2 regions of the Marinobacter psychrophilus genome follow, and region 1 is predicted to be linked to the other one. Evidence: riboswitches for the same ligand, from Rfam matches in the RefSeq annotation. Region 1 holds a riboswitch; the other holds the start of a gene.
The links. A riboswitch is a leader RNA that binds a small molecule or an ion and turns the genes downstream of it on or off. The one in region 1 is predicted to bind thiamine pyrophosphate.
Positions count from the first base shown of each region.

Region 2: another riboswitch for thiamine pyrophosphate. It lies ahead of thiB (thiamine ABC transporter substrate binding subunit); the one in region 1 lies ahead of ABA45_RS17520 (3-oxoacyl-ACP reductase).

Region 1 is NZ_CP011494.1:3,857,692-3,867,247, reverse strand. It holds gene ABA45_RS17545 (M23 family metallopeptidase) at 15-989, shown strand; gene ABA45_RS17540 (universal stress protein) at 986-1,411, opposite strand; gene ABA45_RS17535 (SOUL family heme-binding protein) at 1,615-2,331, shown strand; gene ABA45_RS17530 (TIGR03643 family protein) at 2,328-2,573, shown strand; gene ABA45_RS17525 (sodium:solute symporter family protein) at 2,584-4,023, opposite strand; TPP riboswitch at 4,134-4,242, opposite strand; TPP riboswitch at 4,333-4,429, shown strand; gene ABA45_RS17520 (3-oxoacyl-ACP reductase) at 4,477-5,250, shown strand; gene ABA45_RS17515 (LLM class flavin-dependent oxidoreductase) at 5,250-6,566, shown strand; gene ABA45_RS17510 (thiazole synthase) at 6,662-7,462, shown strand; gene ABA45_RS17505 (mechanosensitive ion channel family protein) at 7,545-9,556, opposite strand, start outside.
Region 2 is NZ_CP011494.1:1,925,573-1,935,128, forward strand. It holds gene ABA45_RS08635 (MlaE family ABC transporter permease) at 1-155, opposite strand, end outside; gene ABA45_RS08640 (ATP-binding cassette domain-containing protein) at 198-824, opposite strand; gene thiP (thiamine/thiamine pyrophosphate ABC transporter permease) at 817-2,496, opposite strand; gene thiB (thiamine ABC transporter substrate binding subunit) at 2,508-3,569, opposite strand; TPP riboswitch at 3,618-3,710, opposite strand; gene ABA45_RS08655 (TetR/AcrR family transcriptional regulator) at 4,010-4,624, shown strand; gene ABA45_RS08660 (carboxymuconolactone decarboxylase family protein) at 4,749-5,303, opposite strand; gene hglS (2-oxoadipate dioxygenase/decarboxylase HglS) at 5,536-6,897, opposite strand; tRNA gene ABA45_RS08670 (tRNA-Cys) at 7,273-7,346, opposite strand; tRNA gene ABA45_RS08675 (tRNA-Gly) at 7,427-7,502, opposite strand; gene ABA45_RS08680 (transglutaminase-like cysteine peptidase) at 7,893-8,603, opposite strand; gene ABA45_RS08685 (type II secretion system protein N) at 8,609-9,283, opposite strand; gene gspE (type II secretion system ATPase GspE) at 9,446-9,556, shown strand, end outside.

The DNA of each region.
Region 1 (9,556 bases):
AGGAACCCCGATTAATGTCTTGGATGGTCATGGTTACTCAGATTCTTCTTCCGGTGCTGCTGCTGTTTTGGTTTGCACGGTTTCCGGCAGCTGGCTTTCTGGCTTTTGGGCTTCAGGCTATTTCAGTTGGCGCGGTTATTCTGGGGATAGGGCTCGCGGCTTTATGGACGATGCCACCTTTCTGGGTGCCGTATGTTTACGCCGTTGTGTTCCTGTTGATTACAGCTTGGCATCTTGTGCGAGGCCGCCTCCTGGGCAACGGATTTTGGCAAGCGTCAGCCGGGCCAACGACGCTGGTGCTTATAGTAGCCGGGTTCGGCTCGATCGGCGGTTATATGGGTTATCTGGCGTGGCTGGGCCGTGAACTTCCGCCGGTAGACACCGTGAATATTGCACCGCCCTTCGGTGCGGGCGACTATCTGGTGGCGCAAGGGGGCTCAGGCAGACTGGTCAATATTCACCTGCATACACTGGACAAATCGGTAGAGCGATTCCGGCCCTGGCGGGGCCAGAGCCGCGCGCTCGACATTGTACGGATTACGCCATTTGGCCGTCATGTAGAAGGCTGGCAACCCGCTGACCCAGCTCGTTATGTCACCTTCGGAACAGCGGTGTTAGCACCTTGTAAGGGGGAAGTCACCAGAATTGTGGACGGTATTCAGGACATGCAGGTTCCTGAAATAGACCCCGAGAATATCGTAGGCAATTACGTCGCTGTTGATTGCGGTGATTTCTTTGTGGTGTTGGCGCATTTGCGCCAGGGCAGCGTTCAGGTTCGGGCCGGAAACAGTCTGGAAATTGGCGACAAGCTTGGGGAGATGGGTAATTCCGGCAATAGTTCAGAGCCGCATTTGCACGTGCATGCCCAAAGAGGCTTGCCCGAAGAGGCTCCGCTAAGTGGACAGCCTTTGGCTTTGACGATCAACGGAGACTTTTACATTCGAAACGACAGGATTAAGGTCTCGGGCCCCGGCGCCGCACCAGATTAATCCTCACGCACAACGAAAACCGACACGTTACTGTGTCTGACGATGTTTGCACCATTCGAGTGGAGAATGTGCAAGCGATCGCCGGTGCCAGGCGAGTGTGACGCCATGATGACCAGGTCTGCACCGGTTTCTTTGATGGATTCCAGCAATCGGTCATCCAGTTCCACGGAGGTATCTGCCGTCGAGATCACTTTGCTGTCGGTAGCGACGCCGTGTAATTCCCCCTGCTCTTGGGCAAAAGTGTTGAGCTTTTTGGCCAGTTCTTCCGGATTGTGTGCAGCGGCGGACGGAGTCGTGTTGGTGACCGCGATGTAGCAGAGTGCGGCGTTATAATGCTTGGCGATGTCGATTGCCGTGTTGAGCGCCTTTGACATTTGCGCCGTACGTGACAGGTCGACGGGCACGAGAATTTTGCGATACATAGTGTTTCTCCCTATCCACATTCAAACGTGGAGCTATTTCCTTCCACAATTAAAAGCGTGGCAGTAATTCCTGGATATTGCCACGTATGAAGGCTCAAAAGTTTGGACATGGCGTCTCTCTGTCTTCCATGCCAGACTTCAAGAGTACACAAAAAGTGAGGTGTTTCTATGGATCTCCAGAGACCTTTTGGGGGTGGGCGCTAATGACTCACCTGAAGCAGACAGTTTGGGTGATGATTGTGGCAATTCTCGGAGTTGGCAACGTTATGGCGACAGAAGAAGCCGAATACACCGTTGTACTCAAGGATCAGAGCTTTGAGGTGCGCGATTACGAGCCACATATCCTGGCCGAAACCATCGTAGACGGAAAGTTTTCTAACGCCGGTAACAAGGCCTTCGGCCGGTTGTTCAAATACATCTCCGGTGACAATACCTCCCAGCAGACAATTGAAATGACTTCGCCGGTCGCGCAGGAAGCTGAAAGCGAAAAGATTGATATGACGTCGCCGGTCGGTCAGAAGCGGGAAAACGACAGCTGGGTTGTAAGCTTTATGATGCCCGCGTCTTTTACAATGGAGACGCTGCCGCAGCCCAAAGACCCCAAAATAACGCTACGCCAGGTTCCCACACAGCGCATGGCCGTGGTGCGCTACTCAGGTACCTGGAGTGAAAAGGGTTACCAGAGCCACAAGAATAAGCTGGACGCGTGGATCAATGAAAACGGCTTTCGCGCGATTGGCGAGCCGGTTTGGGCGCGCTACAATCCGCCCTTTATGCCCTGGTTTTTGCGCCGGAATGAAGTGTTAGTTCCCATTGCAATTCCGGTGGGCAATGAGCAGGGCTCGGCTAACCTGCATCCAAAAGCCGTGGTAGCACGTATCGCTTCGAACAATTCTGTTCTGTTAGGGCAAACGCCATGAGTCCATCCGACGAGTCCCGTGTTATTGAGATGGCCTGGGAAGACCGAACGCCTTTCGAGGCCATTCAGCAACTGTACGGCATGTCAGAACCCGAGGTTATCCGGTTTATGCGCAAGTCACTGAAGCCAAGTAGTTTCAGGCTGTGGCGGGCGCGGGTGTCGGGCCGCTCAACAAAACACCTGAAGTTGAGAAGCCCGGACATAAGCCGGGGTTATTGCCCAACTCAGTACAAACAGCGCTAAACCCCTGGCATTACCCCTCCAGTTCTTTGACCCGCTGCGCCAGCACAGAGAAATCAAAGAGCTTGCCCTTTGGCAGTAGCAGCAACAATAACGACACCGCAATCGGTACAAAGGTTGCCAGCAGGAAAGATTCCAGCAAATAGGTGAGCGGCGCCCCCGGTGCGGGAAACAGCATCAACCCGGTAGCCAGGCCGGCAAACGTGCTAATCGCGGCGTTGTAGCTTTGGTAACGGGCGTTGTAGAAGCCGAAAAATACCGGGAAAGCGGCGGCGCAGCACAACAGATCGGCAAGCAGAAACAGGTAAAGCACGCTGTAGCCTTGGGCCGCCACGAACAAAACCGGTATCGACAACAACACAATCAGCCAACGCGATAGCGACAGCAGACTATGGTTGCCCAACTTGGGCAGCAGTCGGCGCAGGTCTATGACCATGATGCTCGTCAGCCCGCTGATGGTGGAGTCTGCGCTGCTCATAATCAGCGCCAGCCCGAAGGGTAGCAGGCCAATGGCAAACCACACGGGCACATCGGCCAACAGCACGCTGAACAGCGCCACCGAGCCGTCCCCCGGCAAGCCCAAACCGACAAACGCCAGCCCGAATAAGCCCATGATGAAAATGATAGGGAAGCTCAGCAGACCGCTGATGATAAAACCGTTGCGGATAACCTTGTTATCGCGGGCGGCGAAAATGCGCTGCCAGGTGCCTTGGTAAAATAATCCGGTCAGCACCACCGCCAGGAAAAAAGTCAGGCCGGACTTTAGGCCGTTGATGTCCAGCGGGTCCAGCAGATGCGGTGCTTTTTCCTGCAAGCCTTGCAGCGCCGGAGCCAAACCTCCGGTGGCCTGCCAGCCAAAACCAATTAATAGCGCCAGGAATGGCAAAATCACCAGCATTTGTACCCGGTCGGTAAAAATAGTGACCCGTAGGCCGCCGTACAGGGTGTACAGCAGGGTGGCGCCCATGACGATGCTGGCGGTTAGCCACAGAGGAACCGGCGCCAACAAAGACACCATTTTGGCAATGGCCGTCAGGCCCGCTGTCAGGCTGATAAAGAGATAGAAAACCATGATCACCAGCACGAATCCGTACATAACACGGCCATAGCGGCCGAGCACAAATTCGGTCAGCGTGTGGCCTTCGGGCATCAGTGTGCGAATGCGTTTACCCAAGGGAATCATGATCAGCCGCGGCGCCAGGGCACCCAGCGCATAACCGGTAACGGCACCAATACCACCCCAGGTGGCGGCTTGCGCCGGGCCAAACAGAATCCAGGTGCCCATGGTGGTCGCGAGCAGTGTCAGTAGGGTAGCGGAGCTGCTCTGACTGTTGCGGGCCACCAGAAAATCGTCCAGTTTGTCTTGCTTGTGGCGTGCGTAAATCAGGCCGGGTATGGCAAAAAGTGCAGCAAATAAAACAAGCCACACAAGGGCGGTAGAGGTGCTTAGCATTGGTAAATCTTCCTTGCCGTGGCAGACGGGAGTGTCATCGCCATAGGTGGCGAATGACCGGGACAACCGGGACAAACCGCAGGCAAAGAAAGGAGCGCACAGGCAAGCGTAAAGCAGGCTTTATCCTTCCCTTCGCCGGCATTACCCGGATCAGGTTCGAAGGGTTACCGCACACAGTGCGGAGTCTCAGCCATCGCAATGGCGCCCCCAGGAATGTCAGTAGAGTAGGAAGTCTGCTCGTACTTGTCAATTGCAGCTAGTTTGTGGCGGCTTGGGCTGCATATTCGCGCATTCGTTATGCTATGGTTTGGGCTCGACACGGGGTGTCCTGCTTTGCAGGGCTGAGAGCACACCCGTTGAACCTGATCCAGTTCACACTGGCGAAGGGATGTCAGAAGGTGCGCCGGTACCAAATCTGTCCATTCATACCTTCGCCTCAGCCATGAGGTGTCTATGCATAAATCCATCCGTCTTGATCAACAACTGGTTTTGATAACCGGTGCTGCCCGCGGTTTGGGAGAACATCTGGTGCGCGCGTTTTTGCGCGAAGGCGCCAGTGTGGTCATCAACTATCGCAACAGCGCCGAAGCGGCGCACAAACTTGCCGCTGAAGAACCGGTGCGTGCGCTTGCGGTGCAGGCTGATGTGACCGACCGCGCAGCTGTGCAGGCGATGTTTGCCCAGGCGCGGCAGCATTTCGGGTTTCCGGTGACCACGGTCATCAATAATGCTTTACCGGATTTCTCATTCAACGGCGATGCTCGCCCGAACGCGGAGCAGCTGACCTGGGAAAATCTGAACCAGCAGTTTGCCGGCGTGGTGGGCGGTGCACTGAACACCACTCAGGCGGCACTGGCTGGCATGCGTGAAGTGGGTTTTGGTCGCATTGTGAATGTGGGAACCAACCTGTTCCAGAACCCGGTGGTGCCGTACCACGATTACACTGCGGGTAAAGCCGCTTTGCTGTCGCTCACCCGTACCTTGTCTCAGGATTTGGGCCCAGACAACATCACCGTCAATATGGTGTCGGGTGGCCTGCTGCGCACCACGGACGCATCGGCTGCCACGCCCGAGGCGGTGTTTGATTTCATCGCAGCCAGCACACCGTTGCGGCGGGTGACCACGCCAGCAGAGTTTGCCGATGCCACTTTATTTTTTGCGTCACCCTGGTCGCGCTCGGTCACCGGGCAGAACCTGGTGGTAGACGGTGGGTTGGTGAAAAACTGATGACGGCTCCAGATGTACATCAACGGATGATGCACATAAATCTGTTTTTGATGGGCTGCGGCCATCATCGGGCAGCCTGGCGCCACCCGCAGTCGGCGGTGGAGCAGTTGGGAGACATTCGCTATTACGAGCGCTTGGCGCAAACCGCCGAACGAGGGAAGCTAGACGCCGTATTTTTCGCCGACAGCAATTCGGCGGGCAATGTGTCAGATGGCAGCTGGTTTTACCTGGAACCGCTAACGGCCATGGCAGCCATGAGCCGGGCCACAGAAAAGATCGGGTTTATCAGCACCGTATCCAGCACGTTTTACACACCGTTTCATGCCGCGCGTCTCGTCGCGTCGCTGGATCATATCTCTGGCGGCCGCATTGGTTGGAACGTGGTTACGTCGATGTTTGATGTAGAAGCCCGCAACCATGGTTATGAATCTATGCCCGGCCACGCCGAGCGTTACCGCCGCGCCGACGAGTTTGTGCAGGCGGTATTGGGATTGTGGGACTCCTGGGCCGATGACGCTTTGCGGTTTGACCGCCAGGGCCATTACGCCGACCCTGCCAAGGTGCGTCCGATAAACCACCAGGGTGAGTTTTTTCGGGTAGACGGACCGCTGAACGTACCGCGCCCGGTGCAGGGGCATCCAGTGCTGTTTCAGGCCGGTGCGTCAGAGCCCGGGCGGGAGCTGGCGGCCAGATGCGCCGAGGCGATTTATGCAGTTGCTTATGATTTGCCAGCGGCGCAAAGCTATTACCGCGATATCAAACAGCGGGTAAAAGCCGGTGGTCGCGAGGTTTATGTGCCGATTCTGCCGGGTTTGGTGACCTACGTGGCACCCACCGAGGCGGAAGCAAAGGCCAAGCAGCGTGAGCTTGATGAGTTGTTACCTGTCGATGCGTCTTTGCGTCAGCTGGCCATGTTTATCGGCCAGGACTGTTCGAGCTGGGATTTGGACGCACCCGTGCCAACACTTCCGCCATTGGAGGAGTTTAGCGGGCCACAGGGTCGTTACAGCACCATTTTACGCATTATCGAAACGGAACAGCCGACTTTGCGCCAGCTGTTGGGCCGGCTGGCGGCGGGGGGTGGCCACTGCACTATGGTTGGCACGCCACGGCAGATTGCGGACAAGATGGAGCACTGGTTCCGCAACGAGGGCGCCGACGGGTTTAACTTGATGCCGCCGTCGCTGCCCGGTGGCATCGAAGACTTTATCGAGCAGGTGGTGCCGGTGCTGCAAGGTCGCGGGCTGTTTCGTACTGAATATCAGGGCCGCACTTTGCGCGAACATTTAGGGTTGGCCAGGCCTGATCATCGCTGAAACGCTATTTTACTGCCCAATATCAAATCACGGTACAAACACTTGCAACAGTCTCCGCTTGTGCAAGTCGGTACCCACACAAACAGGAACACAACATGACAGAACAAACCTTGGACAAACCATTGGTGATCGCAGGGCGGCAATTCACATCGCGCCTTATGGTGGGTACTGGCCGCTACAAAGACTACGATGAAACCGCGCGGGCACTTTACGAAAGCGGTGCCGAGGTCGTAACGTTTGCCGTGCGCCGCACCAGCATTGGTCAGAACCCCGACGAACCCAACCTGCTGGATTTTCTGCCACCAAACCGCTACACGCTGCTGCCTAATACCGCCGGCTGTTACGATGCCCGTTCTGCGGTGCGTACCTGTAAGCTGGCCCGCGAGCTGCTGGATGGCCACAATTTGGTCAAGCTGGAAGTGCTGGGCGATGACGCCACCCTTTATCCGAATGTGGTGGAAACTCTAAAAGCGGCCGAAGTGCTAATTCGTGATGGCTTTGACGTGATGGTGTACACCAGCGACGACCCCATTGTTGCGCTGGAGCTGGAGAAGATCGGCTGCTGCGCGATCATGCCCCTGGGCTCGTTGATTGGCTCTGGCCTTGGTATTCAAAACCCCCACAACATTCGTCTGATTGTCGAGCGCGCGAGCGTGCCTGTGTTGGTGGATGCCGGTATTGGTGCCGCTCATGAGGCTGCTATGGCGATGGAGCTGGGCTGCGATGCAGTATTGCTGAACTCGGCTATTGCCCTTTCGCCAGACCCTATTGCTATGGCCCGTGCCATGAGACTGGCGGTGCAAGCCGGGCGTGAAGCATTTCTTGCCGGACGCATGCCCCGCCGCCAACTGGCAGAGCCGTCATCACCGCTGGCCGGGCGCATCGCCCGCGCCTGACACTTCGATTTTCAGATGCAGCGTTGACTGTTGCCAGGCTTTGTTTTGTTCGCAGAGTCTGGTTTTTTTAATGTCTGCTGGGTTAATTCTGATTTTCCATATTGACGGCTTTGCCTCCGCGACCCGGCGCACGAGCGCCGCCTTCGGCCTCCATTTGTACGCTTATGCGCGGTGCAGCCACGTCCAGATACAGGTCTTCCATACGTCGCTTTAGCAATAGATTGAACGCTCGTGACACATCCCACTGGTACTCTGGTTTGGTGCGCATACGCATGCGCAAAACCGGACAACCGTCTTCAAACGCGTGAATACCCTGCATTTCAAGGGGCGACCAGATCAGCCAGCGCATGGCGGGATCCGCACGCAGTTCTTCTGCGGTGTCAGTCATCAGCTTGATGGCGTCATCAATAGGCAGGTCTGGCGGTACCCGGATCTTGATCAGCGCAATGCCAAACTGCCGTGACATATTGTGAATCGAGCTGATTTTGCTGAAGGTAATGTGATGTACCACCGCTTCTAGGTCCCGCAGCCTCACGGTGCGTAGATTGAAGCCTTCTACCGTGCCCATAAAACCGTTGATCTCTACGAAGTCGCCCACCGACATTGAATCTTCCACCACAATAAACAGCCCGGTGATTAAATCCTGTACCAGCGTCTGGGCACCAAAACCGACCGCCAGACCGATAATACCGGCACCGGCCAGCAGCGGCGTAACGTCTACCCCAACAATGGAAAGGCTGACAAGAAAGGCCACCACAACAATGATGATCAAAATGGTGGTGCGGAGAATGGGAACGATGGTTTGAGCGCGCGCTGCCCTAAGGCGTTTTTTGCGGTCGCCACGGCGTACAGCACGCTCCAGAAGCTCATCGGCAAAGGTCCAGGTCAAGCTGGCGACCAGCCCGGTAACCGTCAGCGCAAACAGGCTGTCTGCCAGGCCAGCACTGAGGGATGGCTTGTCGGCCAGCCCTAGCAGGGACAGATCCCATACTTGCAGTGCTATTTCAAAAAATGCCAGCCATAACGCAATTTGTAATAGGCGATAGCCGAATTTCACCAGGCGCCGGCTGAAGGTGCTCAGGGACTTGTGGCGGGCGCTGCTTTTCTGAATGCCGACAACGCCCTGCGCTGCCAAGGTGACAATCAATACCAGTGAAACAATAAGCGCCTTGCCCAGGGCCGCATCGCCTGAACCGCCTTTGGCAAAAACAGCCACCATAGAGGCGCCAATCGCCAGCAATAACGGAATGTGCCAGAGCCGTGCCAGTAGGCCGACGAGTTCCCGCCATACGCCTTGATTCTTGCGCTGGTTATAAGGCTGGTTGCGTATCAGATGGGTGATCGGGCGGCGGTTGCGGATAATCACGAAGATTGCCAGCAGGGCACCAAACATGCTGAACACCAGTGCCAGAGTAGAGGCCAGGTCGGCGCCGAGCTGCGACACCAGCTCTGCCGATCCGAGAGCGTCTTCCAAAGCGAACATGGCACCGATAATGAACAGCGGAAACAGCGTACGCTTATGTAAAATAGCAACAGCGGCGGTTCGGTGGCCGCTGGAAAAAACCGAAATCATGACATCGAACAGTGATGTCAAAAGGCGACCGCACAGGCTGATATAAGCCAGCACCAGAACGGTGCTTTGCGCGGTGTCTGAAATAGCCAGCATGCGCAGACCCAGCAGCAGGAACAGGCCAACCAGTGTCAGAATCCAGGGGATTATCCGGCGTGAAAAATGCGCCATCAGCATCCACGGCTTAGCGCGCCGGGGCATTTCCAGCGGCCAGTCGCGGCGAATAAACAGCACTCGGGCCAGGCGCGACAGGCTGTACAAAAGCGCCGCCCCCAGTGCCAGCCCGATGGCGGTTTCTGCTACCACCTTGAATGAGGCAGCGGCTATCAGTCCCTTGCTGGCGCTCAGCGCGTTATCAAAATTGACTTTCCAGCGCCCCAGTGACTCACCAGCAGCACCGCCAGAGCGTGTAAGATCATCAAAAAATTCCGCCAGCGCCCCCAGCAGGCCCTGCTGAGTGGGCGAGTTTCGCTGATCTTCAATGGCTTGCGCCTGCAGGCCCTGTTGCAGAGTTCGCAGCTGTT
Region 2 (9,556 bases), 1.9 Mb from region 1:
GAGTCTTGGCCAACTGCGGTAACGGATGAGTAGAGGGCGTGGTAGTAGGGAAGCGTCCAGTCGCCACAGGCGCTTATTTGGTCGCCGTCAATCAGCAACTCGCCAGCGGCGCTCTGATCAGGTTGTGAGTAATCCGACATGTCAGCACGGGTCACGTTGTTGCCAAACTCCCAGGATAATAACCAATGAATAGCAGCTTAAAGACTCCACACCTTATCCGCCAGGACATGGCGGTCTTCCGCATCGTGGCTGGCCAATATCATCGCCACACCGTCGCGTTTTTGTTCCAGCAACAGGCTGTGCAAAATATGACGGGCGTCTGGATCAAGCCCGGTCAGGGGTTCGTCCAATAGTAACAGGGGCTGACCGCGCAGCAGTGCTCGCAGCAAGGCCACCCTCTGACGCTGACCGCCGGACAGTTCCGCCGGGCGGCGTTTGCCCATGCCGGCCAGGCCCACGCGCTCCAGAGCAGCGGCAATTTTTATCTTTTGTGCGCCCGACAGCTTTAGTCCCGGATGAAGGCCAAGGCCAATGTTATCTGCAACGTTCAGGTGCTCAAACAGATTGTGCTCCTGAAACACGCTGGTGATCGGGCGTTCCCAAGGTGGCAATGGCGTCAATTCCTGCCGACGCCAGCGAATAGAGCCGCCACTTGCTTGCAGGAACCCGGCAAGCAGATTGAGCAGGGTGGATTTGCCAGAACCACTGACGCCATGAATAGCGAGGCATTCGCCGGGTGCCAGCGTAAAATCAAACTGCCACTTCGGCCCATGTTGGTCGGGTGAAGTCGGGTAGTGAAAACCTAGACCGGAAACATCAAGCATGGTGAATGTCCATAACGGATACGTTCTGCGGTCGGGCAAATGGGCGTAAGCGGGCAGCGCGGGTAAGAATATGAGCGAGGCTAAATATCATCAACAACAGTAGAATAAGCCAAAGCCCGGTAGCCGCTGCTGCAACCAGTTGATAGCTGCCGAGCTGCTGGTACAGCAGCACCGGAAGTGTGGGTGCACCAGGCGAGCCAAACAGTGCAATCACCCCAAAATCTCCCAGAGAAAGGCCAACTCCGTAGGCCAACGCCAACGCTAACGGGCGCTTGAGCCGCGGCCAGTGCAGCGAGCGCCAGCGATACCAACCTAGAATACCCAGCTGGTCAGCCAGCTGTCGGCTTGGCTGGTCCAGGCTTGCCAGCGGCCCACGAACAAGCTGAAGAATGAAGGGCAGTGCCATCATGGCGTTAATCAGTGCTACCAGAAGCATTCCCTGGCCGGCTGAACCGAGGCTAGGGCGAAACAGCAGAAACAGACCGGTTCCCAATACCAGCGGTGGCACTATCAACGGCAAGTAGCCGGCGCTGTGAGTGACCATTTTTGCCTTGGGGAATTGCCCGGCTGCAACAATGGCCAGAGTGGCGATGACCGCTAACAGGCCAGCGGGCAGGGCAATCGCCAGGCTTTTCACGGTGGCCCGGAACAGCGGTGTTTGTGGGTCAAGCATGGGCAGCGTGGCCAGCCCAGGATAGCCGCGGGTGACAATGGCCAGCAGTGGCAGCAGAAGGAAAATGGCGAAGGCCAGTACCAGTGCGCCATCGCAAAATCGTGCTAGTCCGCGATTATCGCGCCGCGGCGGCGGTTGGCTGAAGCGTCGTTCTGATAACACTCTGGTGGGCTCACCCAGGCGCATAACCAGCCACCACAGGCCCCCACAAATACTTAGCTGCACCAGCGCAAGCAAGGCAGCGCGGCCAAAATCGAATTCAAAGCGCAGGGCCTGGTAAATAGCCACTTCCAATGTGGTTGCATTTGGTCCGCCGCCCAGAGTCATTACGATGGCAAAACTGGTAAAACACAGGGTAAACACCAGCGCCAGCAACCCGGGCAACACCGGTTTCATGGCCGGCCAGTCTAGAACCCGCCACACTATAAAACCGCGCAGCCCCATCTGGCTAGCCAGGCGCTTTTGGCTCTGCGGTGTGGCCTCCAGCGCTTGAAGTAGGATGCGTGCAATCAGCGGGGCGTTAAAAAATACATGGGCCAGTACAATGCCGTTCAAACCGTACAGATTCCACTGCAGCGCCGGTATAAAGTCACTCACAACCACAGTCAACCAACCCTGGCGGCCGTAAACGTTGACCAGACCAGAAACCACCACAATGGAGGGCATTACCAGGCTGAGCTCCATCAGCCGGAGTAGAAGGCCGCGGCCGGGAAACTGCGGTTGCCGCGCCAGCGCCCGGGCAACGGGAATGGCAAGCAGCGTGCTGATAAGCACAGACAGCAGCGCCTGCCAGACGGTAAAAACAACCACGTTGCGCAGATAACGGCTGTGCCAGAGCTCTTCCGGGTTCAGCGCCGGTGCCTGCCACAGTAGGGCGCCCACGCCTGTGGCCGTCAGTGTGATAATAGTTAGAGCAATCAGCACCCCGGGTGCCAACTGCCAGCCGGGGTGGCTCAGCGGCGCGCGATGGGCGTTACAAAAGCTCAGCGGATTTTGCATTAGCCAGTCCGCTAGCGCGTCATGGCTTCCAGCCACTCATCGACCCATTCGCGCCGGTGCTGTGCTACTTCGGCCGGATTAAAAAACAGGGTGCGGGACGGTTGTATCAGGCGGTTAAAAACATCGGGCAGTTCGGCGCCCAAATCAATGGCCGGGTACATAACGTTCTTCAGCGGAATATGGCGCTGAAAGTCGGCGCTTAGCATGAAATCCAAAAATTCTCTTGCCAGCGTTTGATGTGGCGAACTGGCGACCACTGCCGCCACTTCCACTTGCAGGTAGTGACCTTCACTGAACTCTGCTGCCTGGTAGCGTTCGGTCTTGTCGACGGCCATGTGGTAGGCCGGTGAGGTGCTGTAAGACAGAATCATTGGCGCTTCACCGTTCATAAACAATGAAAAATAGCCGTCACTCCAGCTTTTTGTGGTGGTCAGGATTTTTTTCTGCAGCTGCTCCCACTTGGCCCCGGCATCGTCGCCGTAAACGTGGCGCATCCAAAGCAAAAGGCCTAGGCCGGGGGTGCTGGTGCGCGGGTCTTGAATGATGATCTTCAAATCGTCTGGTGCTGCAATCAGCTCAGCCAGGCTTTTTGGCGGGTTGGCCAACTGCTCGGTGTCGTAAACAAACGCGAAGTGGCCCCAGTCGTAGGGTACGAACACTGGGTCTTGCCAGAGGATGGGTAAATCGAGAGCGTCCAGATTTACATTGTGCGGCGCCAATAGCCCAGTGGAGCGAGCCAGTTCCATGGTGCCGGTGTCCAGGCCCAACACCAGGTCGGCTGAGCTGCTGGCGCCTTCTAACCTCAGTCGCTGCAAAATGTCCCCGCCGCTGTCGAGCACCACATAATTAAGTTGGCAGTCACAGCGCTGTTCAAACGCCGTTTTTACCGCCGGTCCTGGCCCCCATTCCGCTGCGAACGAGGGGTGAGTGTATACCGTTAAGTTGGGGTTTTCGGTAGCGCTGGATAAATTGGTAAAAATGAGGATAAATAATCCTAAAACAGTCCGAGTTTTAGCAGGGAGTAGGGCAGTGTGACTATTTTGAGCAATGCGTTGTAGCAGCGAATACGCCATGGTGGTTAAACCTCAAAACTCGGTTTTAGGGCACCACACGCGGTTTTCGGCCGGTTAAAGCTCAATTCCTTCGCCAGCATTATCTGGGGCAGGTTCCGCGGGTATGGTCTCAGCCTGTTGGAGGCACCCCGTTGAGAAAGGCGAGTATAGCAGGCTAAGCCTCATAAGGACGATACCGGAATCCAAAAACTATACCAACATGCAATAAAATATTCCTACTTTACAGCTACATCGGCGACATCCTCAAAATCAGTGGCACATTGACCAATAACAACGACGCCTAAATACTTCCAATGTGCAAACGCCTAAAACTGACACTGCGTACTATTGCGAATTTAATGGGATGCAGCTGTACCTGAGTGAGTGTTCAATATAAGGTTGAGCGATTACTCAAAATATTTACTGATGCCCTATGTTGGCCTCAAAATCTGGAATTAATCATGGCTCGTGCAACGATTCACAACCGCCAAGACTCTCTGGAGCGGGCTCTTCAGCTGTTCTGGCAAAAAGGCTTTCATGCAACCTCACTGAAGGACCTGGAGAAAGCGCTCGACATGCGGCCGGGTAGTATCTATGCCACCTTTGGCAGCAAGGATGGGCTATTTCAGGAGTCTCTGGAACGCTATGCTCGCTTGGGGCTGGCCGAGTTCGAACGCACCTTACACGCTTACCCATCACCATTAGCGGGGCTTGCCGCTTATTTGCGCGGGCTAGGTAGCCTTCGCGATCGGGAATTACCAAGTCGAGCCTGCATGCTGGTCAAAAGCCTGTTGGAGCTGGGCGAGCGAGAGAAAACAGCCTGGCGCAAGGCCGAAGATCTGTTAGCAAGTATGGAAAAACGCTTTATTGACCGTTTCGATGTGGCACAGGAGATCGGGGAACTGGATGCCCAGCTCGACCCCGTTCGCCTTGGACGGCGCTTGCAGGCAGAAGTAATGGGATTACGCGCTTTTGCCCATCGTGACGTCGACAGTGCGGCGGTTCACGCTCTCGCTGAGGATATGGCCTTGTCCCTGGAAGCACTGCGAATGAGCAGTTTTGTACACGAAAGTTAGTTTTTGAGTAATTTATGGTTGCTCGACATGATCCTGGCCATCTTTCAAAAATAGATAATGCGTTCAATACACTAGCGACAAGTCAGGACGGGCAATGAGAACCGCCTCCGACTTGCTAGGCATGTTAGTCAGCCTTATGCCACTCAAACTTCTGGAACGGCTTGTCTATTGGCGTCTCGGCAAGGTGATTTGTGTAGTTGCTCATCACCTTCTGTGCGGTGCCAAGAACGACCTCAAGAATCTGGCGCTTAGTGAAACCAGCCTCTAGAAATGCTGCCACGGCACTGTCATCCGCGTTGCCGCGGCCGCGCACAACGGCGAGGGTGAAGTCGCGAAGGGTTTCCAGCCGGTCTGTCGGTAACGGTGTTTCGTTTCGCAGAGCTTCAGTGATGGCGTCATCAACGTTCATGCTTTTGGCAATACCGGTGTGAGCGGGCACGCAGTAATGGCAAGCATGCTCGACGTTGATGGTTTGCCAAACCACGGTAGTTTCTTCGTCGTCGAAGCTGCTATCCAGAAAAAGCTGGTGAAGCCGCTGATAACCTTCAAGTAAGCCTGGTGCTTCTGCCATAACCGCGTGAAGGCCTGGAACCATACCGAAAGCTTTGATGGAGTTGTCGAGTAAATTTTGGCTTGCTTGTGGGGCGCTTTCTTTGTCGTGAAGAGTAAAGTTGGTCATGGAATGACTCCTTGCGGTAAAGGTAAACGTGAGATTACTCACATCGAGCAAAACGTTGCCGTCAAATTTGAGTGATCACTCAAATTGAAGCGTGAGTTTACCTAGTGGGTGTAACGGAATAACAGTAACTCAACTTGAGCAATCGTTCAAACTTAATTTGAGCGATTACTCAAGTTACATGAACGTAGCACCATCGCAGTATTTATAAAGCAAAAAATCTTCAACCAAATTCTTAGCCTTGTAAGCTTGTTATCACCTTAGCTTTCGAAGCCCTTTCTCGTTCGGCGTAAAGAGATAGCTCATCGGTTACCTGAGCACCAAGAGCCTCTTCAAATGATTTACGATTCGCGCTACCTGCATAGGCCTCACTTTGCGCGCTCCCAAGGTTTGACTGGAAAATACCCGCCGCGCTCACTGGCAAAAAGTCTTCATAGGTAATCGGCTGCACTTCAATCAGCCCTTGTGCAATCAAGGCCTCCATATCTTCTTCGGTACAGTCCTTGGCGGTTTGCCCAGTGGTAGTCAGAAAATAGTGGAAATAGGCCAACCCCTCACGACGCATCGCCTGATCGCTGTCGGGAAACGCGGCAAATACGCCATTCATAACCGCTTGGTGCGCATCGTTATCGAGTCCTGCCGCTTGCTTGCGGCCGTCATTGAGGAGCTGGTCATACAGTGCGCGCCCTTTTGGCGTGAGAGCCACCCCTCGCTGTTCAACTTCACCGAAGCGGGCGGTGTGGGTACCCTGCGCTTCACCGGCAAAGCGGATCGACTCCTCCAACGCTTTAAAGCTGGTTTGGCGAAGCAAAATAGGCCGTTCACGACGTGGAGGCCCTTCGATGACTGCTTTTGGATTCATACCCACATCAGGCATGCGGCGCTGAACTTCATCGATATCTAATGTGCGCGGTGTGAGGTGATTGATGTGCGGCCCACGGAAGCAGACGACGTCAGCAATCAAGCGGTGTTCGTCGCATAGCGCGTGATAGGTATCTAAATCGACAGTGGCATTTTGATGCCAGCGGAATGTTTCAAGGGCTTCTTTTACAAATTGATCCGTTTCCTTGTCGGATAGCCCACCCTGAGACTCATAGCACTCGATCAGTTCCCGTACTTTGGATGTAAAAATGTCGCGCGTTGCTAAAATGGCCTCTGTACGCTTGCGAAGTACTTCATTTGCAATTAACTCCATGCGCAGTAGAGAGGTAAAAATACGGAACGGATTTTTGGATAGCGCATCATCGTTGATGGGTCTGAAAGCGGTTGAATGAACCGGTACACCCGCTTCAGAAAGATCGTAATAACCGACAGGATACATCCCCATAACGGCAAACAAGCGTCGCAACATAGACAGCTCAGCCGCTGTGCCCACACGAATTGCTCCGTGGCGTTCGACGCTAAGGCGTGCAAGTTCATTCTGCGCTTCCAAACGACGGTAAAGCTCAGGTTGTTGGTTAAGTGTTTCTTGATTTACGCATTCCACGAGTTCAAGTAGGGTGCCGTACTGAGGTACCTCTGCTTGATACATCGCCGACATAGCCTTTGAAAAACGGTTGCGAACGTCATCGGTTGAAACAAGCGTCTTTTGAATCATTTCGTGGCTCTTTATTGCCTATTGTTGAGATAGAGATATTACACCTGCGCTCGTTGAGCTAACAGCCTGCCTGTTTTGTCAACTCGCGCTCAAGTGGGCCGATTTTACCTTCGCAAAGAGGACTCTCCGAAGAAAACGTTATCCAGGGCAAAAACAAGAAGGGTTGTTAGGAGACAAAAATGGTGGCAAACGACTATCGATTGATTAGGCAAAAAAGATGCAGCGCTTCATTGCAGATACACGATAAGAATTTTGCAAAAAGAGGTTAAAATGATTTGAGTAAGTCGAGGAGATGCTCCGAAACCAAGCGCACAGATACTTTTCTGACATTTTAGCCGACTTTTAAACACTTGCACAACATATTGTTAACGAAAATGGAGGCGCGGGTCGGAATCGAACCGGCGTTAACGGAGTTGCAGTCCGCTGCATGACCACTCTGCCACCGCGCCTAAGAAAACTTTTTGACACTTTGCTCTCTAGTGGGGTGAGAGACTTTTGAAGTATTTTCTCTGATCCATCCAGAAAAAATTGGAGCGGGAAACGAGATTCGAACTCGCGACCTCAACCTTGGCAAGGTTGCGCTCTACCAACTGAGCTATTCCCGCAGATGCTGTTGTAATTTGTTGCCCAACAACGGATGCGAATTATACGGATCTTTCCTCGATCGTCAACAGCCTGGTGAAAAAATATTGGTAAGTAGTGAAGGAGAGAAGAACTTGCTGTTTAGCCATAAAAATACTAGTGCGCCTACCCGAGTTATCTTGGCAACTGGTTCGCCATCATACTAACGGCGATAACGGGATGACCAAGTTTCAGTAAATTGACGTATCCCGCTTCGCTGGTGCCGCCACCATAAGGAACAAGGTACAGCGAGTTTGTGCTAGCGAATGCCAGTAATCCGGGTACTCCAGAAGATGACCGTGGAAACGCCACTGCATCGTGGAAGCAATCAACCATTCCAACGCCGCATCTGGTGGGTTCCTTGTTGTCGAGTTTCAGGGTTGCTCGGACTGTTGCATACGCTGGTTTAACTCGCGCCAGCGAGACAGTTTGTCTGCCTCGCCAATACGCTTGTTTTTGCCAGCTTTGCTGGACCATAGACCACTACCGTTAAAGCTATAAACTGGCTTAAGATCAGTACGTTGTGATGCATATTTTATGTCGTTTATAAGGTTGTCAAGAATCAGTGGGTCGGCATCCGGGCGTGAATACCAGGCCAGAACCATGTGCGCCTGATTCAGCTCCAGAGCTTTGACATACACAATGCGTAGCTGCTCGTCGGGCACACCCATGGAGCGCAGGGTCTGGTATTTAGCAATGGAAAAATCCTCGCAATCACCGGCGTTGGTGGTCAGCAGTTCTACTGGAGTGGCCCAATAATCTTCTTCACCCCAGTGTTCAATGTCGCTGACAAAGCGCGACTGATTGAAAAACGAATTCACCAAGCGTAACTGTCGGTCTATCGGGGCTCTGCTGGCTAGCAGTTGTAGGCGCTGATAATTCTGCAGGCGCTGGTAGGCTTCGTCACCAAACTCGGCGCGCACATAGCTCATCAATGTATCGGTGAGCTCAAACGCGTTCCCAACCGAGCCTAGAGTGGCCGTCAGTAAAATTGCGCACAACCAAGAGCGGCCATTAAGCAGCAGGCGCAGCGCCGATGTCGTGGCTGCGGGTAACGAAGCGCGGTCTTGGGACGCTAGAATCAATCTTATCAACCTCCATTGCGCAAACTGTGGCGTAGCTGCTCAAGCCTTTCGCGTATTTCGTCTCGTCGTTGTTTGTCTGTAGGAGCATTGGCAGCGCTGGGAGGTTCTGATAAGTCAGGTTGTGAAAGTGCCGGCTGCGGACCTGCCGGTGGCGTGTAAGCAGGCTCTGGGCTTTGCGCTTCATTGGCAACAACGCTGAAACCACTGCGGCTGTCGATTTCTGGAAAATATAAATTTTCCAGCTTGCCAGAGCGCTCGATAATGATTCGTTCAGGGTAAACCGAGCGCAGTGTCGCGTTGCCGGGTAGGGTGTCGCCCACCAGGAAGGCGTCGGTGTTGTTGCGATCGTCTTCAATTAGCGCGCTGCCAGCAAAGTCGCCGGCGGCGGCTAAAACGCCCCGTAACGTAAGCTGTAAATTTGTTTCAGGCAGATTCTCTGTGTTTTGCTGAACGCCCGGGTTGTTGGCTTGTGTACTGCCAAACAGCTGAAGGCTAAACAGCGCAATCTGTGGAACTGGCCTTTGCGCCGGAGCAGAACCCATGCTGACAGCTGCGATAACGCCGCCCTCGGCAGACTCCTGCTGCCACACGCCCCAAGCTTGCCAGACGGTGGAAGCCAGCATTATGGCTGCCAGCGCAAGGGCGGCAGCCGTTATAAGATGTTTCGAATCCAGGCGCATGTGTTGTTCCGGCTAAGACAGGTTTGGCAGATAACACTAACAGGTTACCAGAGAGCCACCGTTTAATGGCAGTATAGAACATTGGGTTATTCAGCCGGCCTGCCCGCTGTGGTAGCCTTTAGACTTGTTTTGTCAGCACGCCGACCAGCAGCGAGAAACGTCGTGAATTCAGAAACCCAACAACTGCCGCACAATAATAAAACGACCAGCAGGCTTCCGTTTTCGTTTGCCAAACGCAACGGCGTTATTGTGACCCGTGCAGGTAACGGTGAA